2 regions of the Pseudomonas sp. I3-I5 genome follow, and region 2 is predicted to be linked to the other one. Evidence: predicted binding sites of a transcription regulator. Region 2 holds the regulator's gene; the other holds the start of a gene.
What was found. Region 2 encodes FliA, which starts transcription of late flagellar genes. Its sites were predicted from a motif close to CTAAAGTTTNNNNNNNNNNNGCCGNTAA; they were not measured.
Positions count from the first base shown of each region.

Region 1: the regulator FliA is predicted to act here: its motif matches at 1,746-1,773, upstream of motA (flagellar motor stator protein MotA).

Region 1 is NZ_CP093940.1:340,793-345,985, reverse strand. Features, by position in the region: gene motB (flagellar motor protein MotB) at 1-826, opposite strand, end outside; gene motA (flagellar motor stator protein MotA) at 830-1,681, opposite strand; gene MOP87_RS01445 (HDOD domain-containing protein) at 1,812-3,347, shown strand; gene MOP87_RS01440 (rhodanese-like domain-containing protein) at 3,390-4,199, shown strand; gene asd (archaetidylserine decarboxylase) at 4,209-5,072, shown strand; gene serB (phosphoserine phosphatase SerB) at 5,149-5,193, opposite strand, start outside.
Region 2 is NZ_CP093940.1:3,126,553-3,131,745, forward strand. Features, by position in the region: gene MOP87_RS13850 (chemotaxis protein CheA) at 1-671, opposite strand, end outside; gene MOP87_RS13855 (protein phosphatase CheZ) at 684-1,472, opposite strand; gene MOP87_RS13860 (chemotaxis response regulator CheY) at 1,493-1,867, opposite strand; gene fliA (RNA polymerase sigma factor FliA) at 1,973-2,713, opposite strand; gene fleN (flagellar synthesis regulator FleN) at 2,710-3,543, opposite strand; gene flhF (flagellar biosynthesis protein FlhF) at 3,637-4,947, opposite strand; gene flhA (flagellar biosynthesis protein FlhA) at 4,959-5,193, opposite strand, start outside.

The sequences.
Region 1 (5,193 bases), 2.1 Mb from region 2:
GGGCCTTCTTGGTCAGCACGATGATGTCGATCCGGCGGTTTACCGGGTTGAGCGGGTTCTTGCGATCGAACAGCGACGAAGACGCATACCCCACCACCCGTGCCACCTGACCCTCTGGATAGCCCCCTGCTACCAGTGCCCGCCGTGCAGCATTGGCGCGGTTGGCCGACAGTTCCCAGTTGCCGAACTCGCCAGCACCTGCGTACGGCTTGGCATCGGTATGGCCACTGACGCTGATCTTGTTGGGCACGGTCTTGATGGTATCGGCCATGGCCAGCAGGATGTCCTCGAAATACGGCTGCAAGCGTGCGCTGCCGATGTCGAACATGGGCCGGTTCTCGGCGTCCATGATCTGGATGCGCAGGCCGTCCTGAGTGATCTCGAACAGGATCTGGTCCTTGAACTTCTGCAGCTGCGGGTTCTCTTCCACCTTGTTCTGCAACTCCTGCAGCAGCAGCTCGAGGCGCTCGCGCTCGACCTGCTCGGCCATGGTTTCCACCTGGTCCTTGTTCAGTTCGATGCTGGTGTCGGGGGTCGGCTCCGATTTCACCTCGGGGTTGATGGTCTTTTCCGGCGCCAGCTCGGGCGAGCCGCCCAGGTCGATGACGTAAGGTGTACCGCTTTCGGAGAAGCCGATCGGGTCCTTGAAGTACCCGGCGATGGCGATCTTCTGCTCAGGTGTTGCCGTCGACAGCAACCACAGCACCAGAAAGAACGCCATCATGGCCGTGGCGAAGTCGGCAAAGGCGATCTTCCAGGCGCCACCGTGGTGGCCGCCGCCAAAGCGCTTTACGCGCTTGACGATGATGGGCTGATTGTTCTCCATGACTCAGCGACCGCGTACCGCTTGCTCGAGCTCGGAGAAGCTGGGGCGATGCTTGGGGTACAGCACCTTGCGCCCGAACTCCACGGCCAGCGACGGCGGCATGCCCGAGGCCGAAGCGACCAGCGAGGCCTTGATCGACTCGTACAGGTTGAGTTCTTCCTTGGCATCGTGCTCAAGGCACTTGGCCAGCGGGCCGAAGAAGCCATAGGCGGCGAGAATACCGAAGAAGGTACCCACCAGGGCGGCGCCCACGTGCATACCGATGGCTGCCTGGTCACCATCGCCCAGCGACGCCATGGTGACGACGATGCCCAATACGGCTGCAACGATACCAAAGCCTGGCATGCCATCTGCGACCCCAGTGACCGCGTGGGATGGATGCTCCAGCTCCTCCTTCATGCTCAGCAGCTCCATGTCGAACAGGCCTTCGAGTTCGTGGGGGGCCATGTTGCCGGTGGACATGATGCGCAGGTAGTCGCAGACGAACGCAGTCATGCGCTCATCGGCCAGTACGGTCGGGTACTTGGCAAAGATCGGGCTGGCCGAGGCGTCTTCGATGTCGGCCTCGATGGCCATCATGCCTTCGCGGCGGCTCTTGTTGAGAATCTCATAGACCAGCCCCAGCACTTCCAGGTAATAGCCATGGGTGAAGCGCGAGCCGAACATCTTCATCGACTTCTTCAGAACGTGCATCGTCATGTAGCCAGGGTTGGCTTGCAGGAACGCACCAAAGGCCGCGCCGCCGATGATCAGCACTTCGAACGGCTGGATCAGCGCCGCAATCTTGCCGTGGGAGAGGACGTAGCCGCCGAGCACGCTCGCGAATACGACGATGATGCCGATAATTTTAGCCATAGATTCAAAGCACTTGCTGTCGTGGTCAGGGAAAGAGGCGGGAGCGTCAAAACTCTTCTTCTCCTTATCGGCAGAACTGCGCCAGACTATAGCCACTAAAAGCGAAAAGCCAGTTTGGACTGATGTCAAAATGCCAATCGAAACCGAGGTATCCGGCCAGGCCCCACGTACGCTAGAGGCTTGGGTGAAGTTGCTGGAGAGTGTGCGCATTCCTGTGCCCAAGCACAGCTACGACCGGGTCATGGCGGCCATCAACGATAACCGGCGTTCATTGCGCGACATCGCCGAGCTGATGCAGGACAGCCCGGCCCTGGTGCTTTCGGTGATGCGCGAAGCCAACCACCCGACCAACGCCAGCCAGGCCGAACCGGCCGAAAGCCTGGAGATCGCCCTCAATCGCCTGGGGCTTGAGCGTAGCGCTCTCCTGCTCAGGCGCCTGCCAGCCCTGCCGATCGAAGACATCCCGCCGGTGCTGCGCCAGTTCCAGTTGATCAGCCAGCATGCCTCGCAGCAGGCCAGCGGCCTGTTCGCCAGCCGTCTGGCGCGGCTGTGGCAGGAAATTCACTGGGGTAGCCTGCTGTTCCTGTCCCCGTTATGGCCGCTGGCATTGGCCCACCCGAAGCTGCTCGACACCTGGGAGCTGCGGGTCATCCATAAAGGTGAAGACGCCGCCATTGTCGAGCAGGAGCTGTTCGGTGTTCGCATCATGGCGCTGTGCCAGGCCGTGGCCCAGCAGTGGCGCCTGCCGCAATGGGTGACCCAGGGCTATCGCCTGCTGCTCGAGGAGCGCGACCAGCTTGCCCAGGTGTTGAACATCGCTCGGGACGAAGACCTGCTCAATCAACAACAGCGGCTCGATGCCGAGCCCGGCCTGCGGCGCTGGTTCAACCAACCGGCCAACACCGTGCTGCTGGCCAACAACCTGGCACTGGCAGCGCAGGTGGGCTGGGACAATCCTCACCTGCTGCGCTGGCAACTGCTGACCGCACTCTACCTGCAGACCTCGCTCGAAGAGGTTCAACAGCAGGTTCACCAACAAGCTGCGGCCAGTGCCAGGCGTCATGCGCGCCTAGCACTGTTCCACCCTGCCGAGGCCTTGATCTGGCCCTGGCATCAACGCCGCCCCCACCCGGACATGCTGGCGCCCCCGCCCCCTACCGCCGAAGAACTGGCACGCTGGCGGTCGCTCTGTCAGGACTTGCTGGCCCAGCCCAGTCCTTTCACCAATACCGTGCACCTGGCGGCCCAGGCCCGTGAAGCGGTACTAGCGTGCGGCATGCAACGCCTGCTGCTGCTGGGCCTGGACCGTGCCAATGACTGCCTGCGCGTGCAGCAGGCAGCCGGGCTAGCGAAAGAGGCGAGCAGCCTGATATTGCCGGTGGCGGCGAATAAGCTGCTGCAAAAGCTGATGTCCAAGGCCGGGCAACTGCGCATTACACCCGAAAACCACACCCAGTTCGCCTCGTTGTTGCCGCCGCCCTTGCGTGCCCTGTTCCGAGGCGAGCATGTGCTGCTGCGCTCGCTGGCGGTCAATGACCAGGTGCTGATGCTCTTGGTGGCCGACCAAGGGTGCCGGCCCCTGGCCGACATCAGCGTGCAGGCTTTTGGCAAAACCTCGCAATGCATCGAACGGGCGCTATCGGTGTTTGCCAACCGCAAGGGCTGAGCCTTGCGCTACAATCGCCTCTTTGCACACTGGAGACCGTGGATGACCGACTTTTCCGGCCTGCCGCTGGTGATCGAAGCCGCCGACCTGTTGCCACGCCTGGGCTCGCCCGACTTGATCCTGGTCGACCTCAGCAGCGCCAATCGTTACGTCAGCGGGCATATCCCGGGCGCGCATTTCGTCGAGGGCAAGCGGACTCAGCTCGGTCAGCCGCCTGCACCGGGGCTGCTACCGCCGTTGAGCGACCTGGAAAAGCTGTTCGGCGAACTGGGCCACCGCAGCGATGCCGTCTATGTGGTGTATGACGATGATGGCGGTGGCTGGGCTGGCCGCTTCATCTGGCTGCTCGATGTGATCGGTCACACCCGGTACCACTACCTCAACGGTGGCATCCAGACCTGGCCTGCCGACCGGCTCAGTACCGATGTGCCTGCCAAGGGTACCCAGCCGGTGAGTTTGCACCTGCATCCGGAACCCACCGCCACCCGCGAATACCTGCAAAGCCGCCTGGGCGCCGATGACCTGGCAATCTGGGATGCTCGCGCCCCACAGGAATTCACCGGCGAAAAAATGCTCGCGGCCAAAGGCGGGCACATACCCGGTGCGGTCAATTTCGAATGGACCGCCGGCATGGACCTCAATGACCATCTGCGCATCCGCCCGGACATCGCCGAAGTGCTGCAGTCCCTTGGTATCACGCCTGACAAGGAAGTGATCACCCACTGCCAGACGCATCGCCGCTCCGGCTTCACTTATCTGGTGGCAAAGGCCCTCGGCTACCCGCGAGTCAAAGCGTACGCTGGCTCCTGGAGCGAATGGGGCAACCACCCGGACACGCCTGTAGAAGTTTAAGGAACCTGAATGAAATCCCGTCTGTTCATCATCAGCCAGTACCTGCTGCCGCATCACCTGCTGTCGCGCCTGGCCGGCTGCGTTGCCGAGTGCCGCGCCCGCTGGTTCAAGAACGCCTTCACCGCCTGGTTTGCCAAGCGCTACCAGGTCGACATGCGTGAGGCGCTGGTCGAAGACTTGACCGCCTACGAGCACTTCAACGCGTTCTTCACCCGTGCCCTGAAACCCGGCGCACGCCCCCTGGACCAGACCCCCGGCGCCATCCTGTGCCCGGCCGACGGTGCAGTGAGCCAGGTGGGACCGATCGAGCACGGCCGCATCTTCCAGGCCAAGGGCCACAGCTACAGCGCACAGGAACTGCTGGGCGGCGACCCGGCCATGGCGGCCCCCTTCATGGGCGGCGAGTTTGCCACTGTCTACCTGTCACCCAAGGACTACCACCGCGTGCACATGCCGCTGGCAGGCACGTTGCGCGAGATGGTCTACGTGCCGGGGCGGCTGTTCTCGGTCAACCAGACCACCGCAGAAAACGTGCCCGAACTGTTCGCTCGCAATGAGCGGGTGGTCTGCCTGTTCGACACCGAGCGCGGCCCGATGGCGGTCGTGTTGGTCGGTGCCATGATCGTGGCTTCCATCGAGACCGTCTGGGCAGGGCTGATCACGCCGCCCAAGCGCGAGCTCAAGACCTTCCGCTACGACGACGCCAGCCGTGCGCCGATTCACCTGGAAAAAGGCGCCGAGCTGGGTCGGTTCAAGTTGGGCTCGACGGCGATCGTGCTGTTCGGCCCCGACCAGGTCAAATGGGCCGAACACGTGGGCGCCGCCTCGGCCGTGCGCATGGGCCAGCTGTTGGCCACGCCGTTGCAGGCGTAATGGCCTGAGACGTGGCCCCAGGGTTCGGGCGCTAGCGCCAGAGCCCTGGGGCCGCTTTGCGCAAGCGCAGGCTGTATCAGCCGCGTGTGTCGCGATCGCGCAGGCCCAGCAGGTACAGCAC
Region 2 (5,193 bases):
GCCACCGGCTGGGCCGTCACTTCGGCACTGAACTGGCCCTTGCCATGCAACTGGTCGAGCAGCGACTCGAATTCGGCATCGGTGATGTCGTCACCCTGGCCGCTGACCGGCTCGGCAGGCATCTGCTCGGCCGCCGCCTGGGCTTTGACTGCGTCGAGCGAATCGAGCAGTTGCTCGAACTCGCTGTCGGTGATGTCAGCTTCGGTAGCTTGCGCAGCCTGCTGCACGGGCGCAGGTTCAACCGGCACGGGCACAGCCGGTGCCGGGGCCGCTTCGGCGCTGCCGGGCTCTGCCAGACGCGCCAGGGCTGCCAGCAGTTCGGGCGTGGCCGGTGTGACCTCGCTGCGCTCACGCACCTGGGCGAACATGCCGTTGACGGCATCCAGTGCTTCGAGCACCACATCCATCAGTTCTGCATCGACCCGGCGCTCACCTTTGCGCAGCACGTCGAACACGTTCTCGGCGATATGGCAGCACTCCACCAGCTCATTGAGCTGGAGGAAGCCGGCGCCCCCTTTTACAGTGTGGAAACCGCGAAAAATTGCATTGAGCAAGTCGGCATCGTCAGGGCGGCTTTCAAGCTCGACCAGCTGCTCGGACAATTGCTCAAGTATTTCACCGGCTTCTACCAGGAAATCCTGAAGGATTTCTTCATCGGCGCCGAAGCTCATCAAAGGTGCTCCTTAAAAACCCAGGCTGGATAGCAGATCATCGACATCGTCCTGACCGGACACGACGTCTTCACGCTTATCGGCATGAATCTGCGGACCTTCACCCCGAGTCGGATGTTTTTCTCGATCTTTTTCTGCGCGCAACTGATCCTGGTCATGCTGGATGCCTGCAAAGCGGTCGACCTGGCTGGCCATCATCACCAGTTTCAGCAGGTTGCTTTCCACTTCGGTCACCAACGCCGTGACGCGCTTGATCACCTGCCCGGTCAGGTCCTGGTAATCCTGGGCCAGCAGGATGTCGTTGAGATGGCCAGCCACCTTGCGGTTACCTTCGGCGCTGTGCGCCAAGAAACCGTCGACGCGCTTGGCCAGGTCGCGAAACTCCGTGGCGTTCACTTCCCGGCGCATGAAGCGCTGCCAATCGGCACTCAGCGCTTTGGCTTCGCTGGCCAGGTCGTTGAGCACAGGCGTGCTTTCCTCGACCAGGTCCATGGTGCGGTTTGCCGCCCCTTCGGTGAGCTTGACCACATAGGACAGGCGTTCGGTGGCGTCGGTAATCTGCGACACCTCTTCGGCCTGGGGTATGGTCGGGTCGATCTGGAAACTGACGATGGCGCTGTGCAGTTCGCGGGTCAGCTTGCCCACTTCCTGGTACAGCCCCCGATCGCGGGTCTGGTTCAACTCGTGAATGAGTTGCACCGCCTCGCCGAACCGTCCGCGCTCCAGGCTTTCGACCAACTCCTGGGCATGCTTTTTGAGGGTCGATTCGAACTCGCCCAATGACGTGTGTGATGAACTCATGGCGCGCCCCCTGACGTGACTCAGCCGTTGACGCGTTCGAAGATCTTCTCGATCTTTTCTTTGAGCACCTGGGCGGTGAACGGCTTGACCACATAGCCATTCACGCCTGCCTGGGCGGCCTCGATGATCTGGTCGCGCTTGGCTTCCGCGGTCACCATCAACACCGGCAAGCTCTTGAGCTTGTCGCTGGCGCGCACTTTGCGCAGCAGGTCGATACCGGACATGCCCGGCATGTTCCAGTCAGTTACCAGAAAATCGTAATGGCCATTTTCGAGCATGGGCAGCGCCGTCATGCCGTCATCGGCTTCGCTGGTGTTGGTGAAGCCCAGGTCACGCAGCAGGTTCTTGATGATGCGCCGCATCGTCGAAAAGTCGTCGACGATGAGGATTTTCATGTTTTTGTCCAATTAGACCTCCAAGCAGTCTCAAACGCGCTCGGCCCCGAGCGCGCACTCAATCGATTCGGTACAACGTGGAAAACGGCAACGACGGCGGCGGGCTCAACGGGCCCGCCATTCCCCCAGGCGGCTGCGCAGGCGCGCGGCGCATTGGCTGTGCAACTGGCTGACCCGCGACTCGCTGACCCCCAAGACCTCACCGATCTCCTTCAGGTTCAGTTCCTCGTCGTAGTACAGCGCCAGCACCAGGCGCTCACGCTCCGGCAGGTTGGCGATGGCCTCGGTCAACGCGACCTGGAACCGCTCTTCCTCCAACCCACGGGCAGGCTCGGCCTGGCCGCTAACGCCGTCCTCATGCAAGCCTTCGTGCTCGCCGTCCTGCAACAGGTCGTCGAAGCTGAACAGGCGGCTGCCCAGTGTGTCGTTGAGAATCCCGTAATAATCATCGAGGCTCAACTTGAGTTCGGCAGCAACTTCATGATCTTTAGCGTCGCGGCCGGTTTTGGCTTCTACCGCGCGCATGGCGTCGCTGACCATGCGGGTGTTGCGGTGCACCGAACGCGGCGCCCAGTCGCCTTTGCGCACCTCGTCGAGCATGGCGCCGCGAATGCGGATGCCGGCATAGGTCTCGAAGCTGGCGCCCTTGCTGGCGTCATACTTGTTGGCGACCTCGAGCAGACCGATCATGCCCGCCTGGATCAGGTCCTCGACCTGCACGTTGGCAGGCAGTCGCGCAAGCAGGTGATAGGCGATGCGCTTGACCAGCGGGGCATAGCGCTCGATCAGCTCATATTGCGCGTCCTTCGAGGCGCGGCTGTACATCTTGAAGCCGCTGGCGCTCATGACATCGAACCTGCACTGGTCGGCTGCACCAGGCGTTCGACGAAGAACTCCAGGTGGCCACGGGGGTTGGCAGGCAGCGGCCAGCTGTCGACCTTCTGCGCAATGGCCTTGAAGGCCAAGGCGCATTTGGAGCGCGGGAACGCCTCGTACACGGCACGCTGTTTCTGCACCGCCTTGCGCACGCATTCGTCGTAAGGCACGGCGCCCACGTACTGAAGCGCCACATCCAGGAAGCGGTCGGTGACCTTGGTCAGCTTGGCAAACAGGTTGCGCCCTTCCTGAGGGCTCTGGGCCATATTGGCCAGCACCCGGAAGCGATTCATGCCGTAATCGCGGTTGAGCAGCTTGATCAGCGCGTAGGCATCGGTGATCGAGGTCGGCTCATCGCACACCACCAGCAGCACTTCCTGAGCCGCGCGCACGAAGCTGACCACCGAATCGCCGATGCCGGCCGCAGTATCAATCACCAGCACATCGAGGTTGTCGCCGACTTCGCTGAACGCCTGGATCAGACCCGCATGCTGGGCAGGCGCAAGGTGCACCATGCTCTGGGTGCCCGAAGCGGCCGGGACGATGCGCACACCGCCCGGGCCCTGCAGCATCACATCGCGCAGTTCGCAACGCCCCTCGATGACATCGGCCAGCGTGCGCTTGGGCGCAAGGCCCAGCAACACATCGACATTGGCCAGGCCCAGGTCGGCGTCGAGCAGCATGACCCTGCGGCCCAGCTCGGCCAACGCCAGAGACAGGTTCACTGAAACATTTGTCTTGCCGACGCCACCTTTGCCACCGGTCACGGCGATCACCTGTACGGGATGCATGCTACCCATGTCTGTTCTTTACCTTGTCTCGCTGGGACTCATGCCACACGAAGGGCAATGCTGCGTACCCCTTGGCATAGCTACCTTGCACACATTTCATTTTCAACCCGCTCGCCGTGGGTTGTGGTAGAGATCAGCGAACATGTCGGCCATGGCCTCCTCGCTGGGCTCGTCCTGCTGCTGCACATTGACCGCGCGGGTGACCAGCTGGTGCCCACGGGGCAAGTGCAGATCGTCCGGGATACGCGGCCCATCGGTAAGGTAGGCCACGGGCAGTCGGAAACTGATGGCAAGGCTCAGGACATCGCCCAGGCTTGCCGACTCGTCGAGTTTGGTCAGGATGCAGCCGGCCAGCCCGCAGCGCTTGTAGCTGTGGTAGGCCGCGGTCAGCACCTGCTTCTGGCTGGTGGTGGCCAGGACCAGGTAATTCTTCGCAGCGATACCGCGACCGGCCAGGGTATCGAGCTGCATGCGCAAGGCCGGGTCGCTGGCTTGCAGGCCGGCCGTATCGATCAGCACCACGCGTTTGCGCAGCAGCGGCTCGAGCGCCGCCGCCAACGACTGACCGGGGTCGACATAGGTGACCGGCACATTCAGGATCCGGCCCAGGGTCTTGAGCTGTTCCTGGGCGCCGATGCGAAAACTGTCCATGCTCACCAGCGCCAGGTTGTGGGCGCCGTACTTGAGCACATAACGCGCCGCGAGCTTGGCCAGGGTGGTGGTCTTGCCCATGCCGGCTGGGCCGACGACGGCAATCACGCCGCCGTCCTCGATCGGTTCGACGTCAGGCGTACGGATCATGCGCGCCAGGTGCGCCAGCAGCATACGCCAGGCGTGGCGAGGCTCCTCGATGTCCTTGGTCAGCTCGAGCAATTCGCGGGCAATGGGGCCAGACAGGCCGATGCGCTGCAGCCGGCGCCACAACGTGGCCTGCTGCGGCTTGCTACCTTGCAGCTGGGTCCAGGCCAGCGACCCCAGCTGCACTTCCAGCAATTCGCGCAAGCCGGACAGCTCCGAGCGCATGGCATCGAACAGGCGCGGGTCCACCGAGGCCTGGCTGCTTGCGGTGGCGGCCGGCTGCGGGGTATCGACATGCGGCTCGACCAAGGGCTCGGACGCCGTGAGCGATTGACCGGCGAACAGTTGGCGATTGCTGTCGCTGCTGTCCGGGCGCTGATCGAGCTCGGCCTTGGCCGTGGCGATGCGCGTGTGCGTCTTGCGAAGCTCTTCTTCGAGTTCGACGTTCGGTACCCGAGGTGCCAGGGCGGACAGCTTGTAGTCCAGCGCGGCGGTCAGTTCGACCCCGCCTGCGATACGGCGATTGCCGATGATGGCCGCATCAGCGCCCAGCTCATCGCGCACCAGCTTCATGGCCTGACGCATATCAGCGGCGAAGAATCGCTTAACTTGCATTATCCACTACCTCAGCCATTAGGGCCCACGGTGGCAACGATGGTGACTTGCTTGTTGTCCGGTATTTCCTGATACGCCAGCACATGCAAATTCGGTACGGCCAGCCGACCGAAACGCGACAGCATGGCGCGGATCGGGCCAGCAACCAGGAGGATGGCCGGCTGGCCTTGCATCTCCTGACGCTGTGCGGCTTCGATCAGCGAACGCTGCAGCTTTTCGGCCATGCTCGGCTCAAGAAGCACTCCG